DNA from 3 places in the Streptomyces violaceus genome. Region 3 is predicted to be linked to each of the others. Evidence: riboswitches for the same ligand, from Rfam matches in the RefSeq annotation. Region 3 holds a riboswitch; each other region holds the start of a gene.
The links. Region 3 has a riboswitch for cobalamin ahead of OG542_RS03240 (energy-coupling factor ABC transporter permease). Riboswitches for the same ligand answer to the same signal wherever they lie in the genome.

Region 1: it holds a riboswitch for cobalamin, as region 3 does, so the genes downstream of both, OG542_RS34505 (ABC transporter substrate-binding protein) here and OG542_RS03240 (energy-coupling factor ABC transporter permease) in region 3, are expected to answer to the same signal.
Region 2: it holds a riboswitch for cobalamin, as region 3 does, so the genes downstream of both, OG542_RS28640 (prenyltransferase/squalene oxidase repeat-containing protein) here and OG542_RS03240 (energy-coupling factor ABC transporter permease) in region 3, are expected to answer to the same signal.

The regions. Positions count from the first base shown of each region.
Region 1 covers NZ_CP107911.1:7,649,360-7,652,623, forward strand. The annotation lists gene OG542_RS34495 (4-hydroxybenzoate 3-monooxygenase) at 1-882, opposite strand, end outside; gene OG542_RS34500 (CoA-binding protein) at 919-1,326, opposite strand; cobalamin riboswitch at 1,408-1,597, shown strand; gene OG542_RS34505 (ABC transporter substrate-binding protein) at 1,668-2,684, shown strand; gene OG542_RS34510 (FecCD family ABC transporter permease) at 2,681-3,264, shown strand, end outside.
Region 2 covers NZ_CP107911.1:6,360,402-6,363,665, reverse strand. The annotation lists gene OG542_RS28650 (helix-turn-helix domain-containing protein) at 1-796, shown strand, start outside; gene OG542_RS28645 (SAM-dependent methyltransferase) at 826-1,641, opposite strand; cobalamin riboswitch at 1,802-1,932, shown strand; gene OG542_RS28640 (prenyltransferase/squalene oxidase repeat-containing protein) at 2,054-3,264, shown strand, end outside; gene OG542_RS28635 (SCO2322 family protein) at 3,262-3,264, shown strand, end outside.
Region 3 covers NZ_CP107911.1:699,891-703,154, reverse strand. The annotation lists gene cbiQ (cobalt ECF transporter T component CbiQ) at 1-269, opposite strand, end outside; gene OG542_RS03245 (energy-coupling factor ABC transporter substrate-binding protein) at 275-619, opposite strand; gene OG542_RS03240 (energy-coupling factor ABC transporter permease) at 616-1,317, opposite strand; cobalamin riboswitch at 1,348-1,730, opposite strand; gene OG542_RS03235 (serine/threonine-protein kinase) at 1,787-3,214, opposite strand.

The sequences.
Region 1 (3,264 bases), 6.9 Mb from region 3:
GCCGTGCACCATCGGCTCGACCACGTAGTCGTGCATGTCCAGCACACGCTTCTCGATCAGCCGCCCCTCCGTCAGCGGCGGCACACCGGCGGCCCCGAGGCGCTGCTGGAGCTCCGACCAGACGCGCTCGTGCGGCCAGTTCTCCGGGTCGTCGCCCGGCGGGCACTGGAGGTAGTAGCGGGTCACCTCCGGGCTGCGGGGCATCTGGCCCGCGAAGCCGTTCTCGTGACAGCCGAACAGCACGCAGTCGGCCGACGGCGGGGCCTCGGCGAGCAGTGCCAGCCAGCCGATGCCGTAGTCGTGCCGTGCGACCTTGACCTGTTCCGGCGGCAGCGAGGCCCGCGTCACCCCGCGCGCCCCGTCGCAGCCGGCCACGAAGTCGCAGTGCACCACCCGCTGTTCGCCCGTCTCCGGGCAGGTGTACGACACGGAGGGCCGGTCGGTGTCGAGGTCGTGCAGCTCCACGTCCCGGACCCCGAAGCGGATCTCTCCGCCCCGCATGTCGGCGTACTCGCGCACCAGGTCCGTCACCAGCAACGGCTGCGGGTAGACGAAGTGATGACTGCCCGTCATCTCGCCGTAGTGGAACCGGTATCGCTCCCCGTCGAAGCGGAACTCGCACGCGGTGTGCAGCTCCGCGCGGTCCAGCAGGTTCCGGGCGAGGCCCCGCTTCTCCAGGCCGCGTACGGCCCACTCCTCGATGACCCCGGCCCGGGGCCGCTGTTCGATGAACTCCCGGGTCTCGGTCTCCAGCACCAGGCAGTCCACGGAGGCGGCCCGCAGGATGTTGCCGATGGTCAGCCCGGCGGGTCCGGCGCCCACGACGACGACCGGGAAACGTCGAGGGGAGCCTGCGTCCGCGGGCGGGGAGGCGTGGGTCATGCGCTCATTATGGAGCGGGCCCGCCGGTCGTGACCGTCACCCGAGCCGCGGGATCTCGATCGCCGGGCAGCGGTCCATCACCATCTCCAGGCCCGCGGCCCGGGTGCGGTCGTACGCCGTCTCGTCGATGACGCCGAGCTGGAACCACACCGCCCCGGCGCCCTTCGCGACCGCCTCCTCCGCGACCGCTCCGGCGAGGTCGCTGTTCACGAACACGTCCACGACGTCCACGTCGAAGGGGACGTCCGCCAGACTCGCGTACCCCTGCTCGCCGTGCACGGTCTCCGCCTTGGGGTGCACGGGCACGACGCGCTTGCCGTACCGCTGGAGCACCGCGGCTACGCCGTACGCCGCGCGCTGCCGGTTCGACGACAGGCCCACCACGGCCCAGGTGTCGCCGAGCTCGGTGAGGATCCTGCGGACCGTTGCGTCGTCGCCGTACACCGGCGGCCTCCTCGGGAGTCGCGGAAGAGCTGCTGTCCGGGCAACGACGCAGGGTGCGCGGTCATTCCCCGACGCCCTCCGTGATAGCTTGCCGAGGCCAGTCGAACCCATGTACGTGGGTCAGGGAATCCGGTGCGAATCCGGAACTGACGCGCAGCGGTGAGGGGGACGGGCGGGGCCTCTGCCACTGAACGGCTCGTGTGCCGTACGGGAAGGCGCCTCGCACCGGGTGAACCCGAGTCCGAAGACCTGCTGGCGGCCTCCGCGGCCGGCCGGCGGCGGGGGAGCACCGTACGACCGGGCTCCGCGATCGGGCCCTCGACGCCTGAGGACTGGTTTCCTTGCCCCTCGCCCGACCCGCCCGTGCCGCCGTTCTGCTCGCGGCCTGTTCCCTGCTCCTGACCGGCTGCGGGGGCTCGAAGGCCCCGACGGCCGAGGCGGCCGCCGCACTCGACAACTGCGGCCGGAAGGTCCGAGTCGACAAGGCGCCCCGGCACGCCGTCTCCCTCAACCAGGGCACCACCGAGATCCTGCTCTCCCTCGGCCTCGCCGACCGCATGGCCGGCACGGCCACCTGGACCGACCCCGTGATGAAGGGGCTGGAGAAGGCCAACGCGAAGGTGCCGCGCATCGCCGAGAACAACCCCTCCTTCGAACGGGTCCTGGACTCCGACCCCGATTTCGTCGCCGCGTCCTTCGTCTCCACCCTCGGCACGGGCGGCGTCGCCACCCGCGACCAGTTCGAGAAGCTCGGCGTGCCCACGTACGTCTCCCCGTCCGACTGCGCCGGCAAGGACAACTCGGGGGGCGGCGACGGCAAGCGCGACAAGGCGCTGGGCATTGAGGCCGTCTACGGCGAGGTGCGGGACCTCGCGACCGTGTTCGGAGTGAAGGACCGCGGCGACAAGCTCGTGGCCTCCCTCCAGCAGCGGATGAAGAAGGCCACGCGGGGCGTCGACGCCTCCGGCGTCTCCCTTCTGTACTGGTTCGCCAACTCCGAGTCGCCCTACATGGCCGGCTGCTGCGGGGCGCCCGGCATCATGACCCGTGCCCTCGGCGCGAAGAACGCCTTCGACGACACACACGAGGAGTGGCCGCAGGTCAACTGGGAGACGGTCGCCGACCGCAACCCCGATGTCCTCGTCATCGGCGACCTGACCCGCGACTCGCAGACCGCCGAGTCCGCCGCCAAGAAGATCGCCTTTCTGGAGTCCAACCCGGTCACCAAGAACATGGACGCCGTCAGGCACAAGCGGTACGTGCTGCTCAGCGGGCAGGCCATGAACCCGACGATCCGCACGGTCGAGGGCGTGGAGAAGGTCGCGGCCGGACTGCGTGAGTTCGGGCTCGTGAAGTGACCGTCCGCGGACCGGCGCTCGGTGTCGCGGGCGCCTTGCTGCTGGTGGTCTCCATGGCCCTGGCGATCACCATCGGACCGGCCGACATCCGGGTCGGGGACGTGTGGTCCGTCGTCGCGGCGCACATCGGGCTAGGCAGCTCCGACCTGACGCCGATCCGGGACGGGATCGTCTGGCAGCTGCGGCTGCCGCGCACCCTGCTCGCGGCCGTGTGCGGGGCGGGACTGGCCGTGTGCGGGGCGGTGATGCAGTCGCTGCTGCGCAATCCGCTCGCCGATCCGTTCGTGCTCGGGGTGTCCTCGGGTGCCTCCACGGGCGCGGTCGTCATCGTCGTGCTGGGCGTGGGCGGCGGTGTCGTCCCGGTGTCCGCGGGCGCGTTCCTCGGTGCCCTGGTCTCCTTCGCGCTGGTCCTGCTGCTGAGCCACACCCTCGGCGACACCACCGACCGGGTCGTCCTCGCGGGCGTGGCCGCCATGCAGCTGTTCTCCGCGCTCACCTCCTTCGTCGTGCTGACCGCCGCCGACGCCGAGACGACCCGGGGCGTGCTGTTCTGGCTCCTGGGCTCGCTCGGCGGGGCCGG
Region 2 (3,264 bases), 5.7 Mb from region 3:
GGACGCGCGCGGCATCGGCAGGGCGGAGGCGGGTCATGTCATCCGCGCCTCCCCCTCCAAGATCAGCCGCATGGAGGCCGGCCGCCACGGGTTCAAACTGCGGGACGTCGCCGACCTGCTCACGTTCTACGGCGTCACGGACGAGGCCGAACGCGCCACGTTGCTGGCGCTGGCCGAACAGGCCAACACCCACGCCTGGTGGCAGTACTACAGCGACGTGGTGCCCTCCTGGACGCAGTCCTACCTCGGTGCGGAACAGGCGGCGAGCGTCATCCGCTGCTTCCAGATACAGCGCGTTCCCGAGCTGCTCCAGACCCCCGACTACGCGCGTGCCGCCGTCCAGCTCACCCACGTCGACGCCGGCGCACGCGAGGTCGACCGCCGGGTGGCGTTGCGGATGACCCGGCAGCGGATCCTGCACCGGCAGCCGGGCACGGCCCAGCTCTGGGCCGTGATCGACGAGGCGGCGCTGCGGCGCCCGGTGGGCGGGCCGGCCGTGATGCGCGCCCAGCTCAGACATCTCATCGAGATCTGCCGGCTGCCGCAGGTCACCGTCCAGATCCTGCCGTTCCTCTCCGGCGGGCATGCCGCGGAGGGCGGTCCGGTCACCATCCTGCGGCTGCCCGGCGGCCAGTTGCCCGACGTGGTCTACCTCGAGCAGCTCACCACCGCGCTCTATCCCGACCGGCCGGCCGACATCGAGCGCTACTGGGATGCCATGAACCGGCTGGTGGTCGAAGCCGAGTCACCGGACGAGACTCCGACCATCCTGCACCGCATACTTCAGGAGACCTGAGCGAGGACCCCCGGGGCTCCCGGGGAGGTTCAGCGCTTGAGGGCGACACCGCCGTACTGGTGCACCTCGGCGGGCAGGCCCAGGGCCTCGGCGTCGGGACGCCAGCGCGAGCAGGACGTGACGCCCGGTTCCAGCAGCTCCAGACCGTCGAAGTAGCGGGCGATCTGCTCGGGGCTGCGCAGGATGTACGGGATCGAGCCGCCGTCGTTGTACTGCCCGATGGCCCTGACGTAGTCCTCACTGGTGTCGGTGCTGTCGTACTGGACGAGATAGCTGCCGGGAGGCAGGGCGTCCACCAGCTGCGACACGATCGAGCGCGCCTCGTCGTGGTCCTCGATGTGGCCGAGGATGCCCATCAGCATGAGCGCGACGGGCTGGTCGAAGTCCAGCGTCTTCCCGGCTTCCCGGACGATCGTGCTCGGCTTGCGCAGGTCGGCGTCGACGTAGTTGGTGACGCCTTCCGGTGTGCTGGTGAGCAGCGCGCGGGCGTGGGCCAGCACCAGCGGGTCGTTGTCGACGTAGACGATCCGGCTCTCCGGGGCCACCCGCTGGGCGATCTGGTGGGTGTTGTCCACGTTGGGCAGCCCGGTGCCGATGTCCAGGAACTGGCGGATGCCCTCTTCGGCGGCCAGATGGCGGACGGCGCGGGCGAGGAAGTAGCGGGCGGCGCGGGCCCCGGTCTCGATACCGGGGAAGATCTCGCGGAACGCGTCACCGGCCACACGGTCGACTTCGTAGTTGTCCTTCCCGCCCAGCCAGTAGTTCCAGATCCGGGCCGAGTGCGGAACCGAGGTATCGATCTTGGAGAGCGGCTCCTGCTCGGAGTTCTCCACCTGGTCAGTCATGGACGCTCCTGCGTGTGGTCGTGGAGCTTCACGTTAACCGGTTTGCCCCACGGACAGGATCAACTCCTCGGCGTGGTGGAGCAGTTCGACTTCTCACCAGGCCAGTAGGTCAGCGCTCCACCCGGCCCGTCCTCGGAGGGCGGGAACCGCTCCCGGGCGTTTTCCTACGTGCGGGTACAGTAGGCGGGTCGTCATCACCCGTACAGGGAGAAGCCGGTGCAATTCCGGCGCTGACCCGCAACCGTGAACCGCCCGCCGAGGCAGGCGGTGAGCCGGATCGCCCCGTACGGATCGTGACCGGCTCACGTGCCCGGCGCCCGCCGGTGCACGGCACCGTCGAGGTATACGGAGCCGAGCCGCCGGGGTGTCCCGTGCTGCCCGGCTCCCTCACAGGGAGAGGCACTCGCCGATCATGAACGTCCGCCGCAGCGCCGCGGTCCTGGCCGCCGTCACCGTGATCGGCGCCGCCACGCCGGCCGTCGCCGCGCCGTCTCCTTCGCCGTCCCAGGCGTTCCCCTCCGCTCTGTACGGGGACAAGGATCCCAAGTTCGACGGCGTCTGGCGCCAGTCGCTCGCCCTGCTGGCCCAGGACACGGTGGGTGAGAAGCCGGCCGCCAAGTCCGTGGAGTGGCTGGTCCGGCAGCAGTGCGCGGACGGCGGGTTCGCCCCCTACCGTGCCGATCCGGCCACGGCGTGCGACGCCAAGACCATGGTGGACAGCAACCAGACGGCCGCCGCCGTCCAGGCCCTCGCCGCGCTCGGCGGGCACGACGCCGTCGCCGACAAGGCCGTCGGCTGGCTGAAGTCCGTCCAGAACAAGGACGGCGGCTGGGGCTACGCGCCCGGCGGCCCCACCGACGCCAACTCCACCTCCGTCGTCATCGGCGCGCTCGCCGCCGCCGGTGCGAAGCCGGACCAGGTCGAGAAGGGCGGAAAGTCGCCCTACGACGCCCTGCTGAAGCTCGCCCTCCCCTGCAGCGGGGACGACGACGGCGCCTTCGCGTTCCAGCCCGACAAGAAGGGCGAGCTGACCGCCAACGCGGACGCCACGGCGGCCGGTGTCCTCGGCGCCCTGGGCCAGGGCATGGTGGTGGAGGCGGGCAAGAAGTCCGACGCCACGTGCACGGAGGATCCCTCCACGCCGCAGCAGGCCGCCGCCAACGGAGCCGCCTACCTCACCCAGACCCTCGCCAAGGACGACGACCACCTCACGTCCGCCCTCGCCGGCTCGGACCCCCAGCCCGACCACGGCAACACCGCCGACGCGGTCGTGGCGCTCGCCGCGCAGGGCGACACGGAGCAGGCCGGTAAGGCCGTGCGGTGGCTGGAGAAGAACTCCGCCACCTGGGCCGAGCAGGGCGGCCCCGCCGCCTACGCCCAGCTGATCTTCGCCGCGCACGCGACGGGCACGGACCCGCGTGACTTCGGCGGCACGGACCTGGTGAAGCAGCTCATCGCGACGGGCCCGGCCCCGAAGGCCCCCGAACAGCCCTCGGCGACCGACGAGAAGGACGACTCGGAGTCGGGCTTCTTCGGCGTCTGGTGGTACGTCGGGGTCTGCCTCGTCGCCGGTATCGGCATCGGCTTCCTCTTCACCGGCCGCAAGAAGAGGCAGCAGTCGTG
Region 3 (3,264 bases):
CCCTCCGGCCCGCCGACCTGCACGAGCAGCGTGACCGCGCCGGTCACGCAGAAGCCCAGCGGCACGCGGTAGGCCCGCCACAGCCGGCGGCCGGGCACACCGGCCGGCCCCAGCAGCAGCGACACGGCCGTCACGAGCACCAGGGCCGCGCCCGGCCAGGGCGGCAGCGAGATGGCCAGCACGGTGAGTCCCAGACCGAGCACGGCCTTGTCCACGGGATGACGGCGGCGCCAGCGACTGCTGTGCGCCGCCGCGTCGATCGGCAGCACGCGGCTCAGGCCCTCTCGGCCGTGGACTCCTCGGCGTCCCGCTCCCGCGCCTGCCGCTCACCCTGCCGCCGGCCGCGGCGCAGACCGAAGTAGTAGGCGAGGACACCGGCGCCGAGAGCCGCCTGGAGGGAGAACAGAGCCGACTCGATCTCACCGGACGGCGGTTCGTACAGCGGCGAGAACCATGGCTTGTAGTCCGGCTCGATCTCGGTGATCGCCGTCTCCGCCTCACCGTCGGCGCCCGTGAACGGCTCCTTCTTGTGGTCGCCGAGGCCGAGCGCGAGCGGCAGTACGGCGAGCGCCACCACGGCGAGCAGCAGCAGGATGTTGATCTTCGTGTTCTTCTTCATCGGGCTGCCACCTCGGTCTCGGTCACGGACTGCTTCTTGGCGAGGAGCACGCCCAGCCGGGTCAGTTCGCCCTTGCTGGACTGCACCAGCAGCCGCATCACGAGCACCGTCAGCAGCCCCTCGCTCACCGCGAGCGGGATCTGGGTGACGGCGAAGATGGTGCCGAACTTGCCGAGCGCCCCCACGAACCCGCTGCCCGGGTCGGGGAAGGCGAGCGCCAGCTGCACGCTGGTGACGCAGTACGTGGACAGGTCGGCGAAGAACGCCCCGAAGAAGACCGCGACCATCAGCGGCACGTCGTACCGCCGCAGCAGCTTGTACACGGCGTATCCGGCCCAGGGCCCGACGATCGCCATGGAGAACACGTTGGCGCCGAGCGTGGTCAGACCGCCGTGTGCGAGCAGCAGCGCCTGGAAGAGCAGGGTGATGGTGCCCAGCACCGCCATGATGGGTGGCCGGAACAGGATGGCTCCCAGGCCCGTCCCGGTGGGGTGGGAGCAACTGCCGGTGACCGACGGCAGTTTCAGGGCGGACAAAACGAATGTGAAGGCACCGGAGGCACCGAGGAGCAGGGTGCTCTCGGGGTGCTCGCGCACTTCACGGGTGAGCGACCGGACCCCGTGGACGACGAACGGCGCCGACGCGACGCCCCAGGCGACCGCGTGTGCGGGCGGCAGAAAACCCTCGGCTATGTGCATGGCTCAGCAGACCCTCTCCAGCACCTCGTGGATGGTTGACGCGCCTTGGCCGGTCTCCTGGCTTACGGGTACCACCGCCCGTACTCCGCCTTCCCGGGGCAAGGGCTCTGGCTCCACATTCCCGTCGTCCGCCCGGAGGGCGGGCCGTGCGGCGTCTGGCGCGTGCGATCGCAAGGCGCCGGAGCGCCCTCGTGGCGGAGCCACGTGGGCGGTTCGGCAACGCGGCGAGCGTGCGTGCCAGGCGTCGCACGGCAGACGGGAATGTGGAGCCAGAGCCCTAGGACCCAGTGGCTGCCCGTGAGGGCCGGAGCCGGACTTCCCGATTCACAGTGGCGAGGGCCGCACCGGCATCACACCGGCTTTCCCGTTCACCAAGGCGTGGTGACAGTAGTGCCGAGATAAGGACGATGACAAGCCACCCGAGGGGGCGCGCGAGGGGGCGTCCGCTCGCACACCGGCGCAGGGCCGCTCAGTCGTCGCCCCCGTCGTCATCGTCGTCCCCGCTCTCCCAGTTCTGACGGGGCTTCTCCTGCTGGGGATTTTCCGCCTGTCGCGGTGGGTCGGCCGTCTCCTGCGCCGGGGTCGTGGGGCTGGGTGTCGCTTCGGCGGGGGTCGGGGGAGGAGGCGCGGTGGTGGACGGGGTGATATCGGCCACTGTGCCGGCGGCCGGAGTGCCGGCGGCCGGAGTCGTGTCCTCCGCCGGAGCGGAGGAGAGGGGCGAGGCGGAGCCGGCGGGCGGCGTGGCGGCGGGGCTGCTCGCGGAGGGGGACGCGTCGGGTTCCGTGCCCTCCGTCGCGGTGTCGTCGGGCGAGAACCACAGCATGCCGGCGAGCATCGCGGCGGCGAAGAGTGCCGCCGCGGCGACCGTCGCGGCCGCTCTGCGCCGGTTGCCGGGACCGCCCCGAGGCGCGGCGCGACGCGAACGCCCGGCCTGGGCCGTGCGTCCGGTGCGCAGCCCCGGGGCGCCGGGCAGCGCGTACGTGGCCGGGTTGCGGGTCTCGGCGGCCGGATACGGCCTCGGCGTGGCGGACGTCACCGGGGGCGCGGCCTCCGGCAGCGGTTCGGGCAGCCCTCGCCAGGCACCGCCGGCGAACCACTCGGCGGTCCGCTGGGCGGTGGGCCGGTCCTCGGGCTGCTTGGCGAGCAGGCCGAGCAGGTAGTTCTCGAAGGCCGGCGGGAGTCCGGCGACACCGAGCTCGCGGGGCGGTACGGGCGCGGAATCGAGGTGCTGGTGGAGGAGCGCGACGGCGGTGTCGGCCTGGAAAGGCGGTCGGCCGCTGAGGAGTTGGTAGAGCAGACACCCCAGGGAGTACATGTCGGAGGCGGGGCCGGCGGGCTGGCCCAGGGCGCGTTCGGGCGCGAGGTAGAGGCCGGTGCCGACGATCTGGCCGGTGGCGGTGAGCGCGGCGCCGGGGTCGTCGAGGAAGCGGGCGATGCCGAAGTCGCCGATCTTCAGGGTGCCGTGGGCGTCCAGCAGGAGGTTGGCGGGTTTGACGTCACGGTGGACGATGCCCTGCGCGTGTGCGGCGGCGAGCCCGGAGGCGGCCTGCGCGGCGAGATCGGCCACCCGCTCGGCGGGCAGCGCGCCGGAGGCGGCCAGCACCCCGGCGAGGCTGTCGCCTTCGACCAGTTCCATCACCAGGTACAGCCGGTTGTCGTACTCGCCGAAGTCCAGGACACCGACCAGATTGGGGTGGTTGAGACGCCCGGCGGTCTGGGCCTCCAGACGGAACCGGGAGGCCGCCGTGACGTCGGTGTCCTGGGGCAGCAGCAGCTTGACGGCCACCGCTCTGGCGAGCGTCTCGTCGTACGCGCGCCAGACCTCTCCCATTCCACCGCGCCCGATCTCAACATCCAGCCGGTAGCGGCCCGCTAGCAGCACTCGTCCTCGTCTCATGCGTGTGGGAAGGTACGTCGCCGCATGCCGAACTCCCCGTTTTGACACGG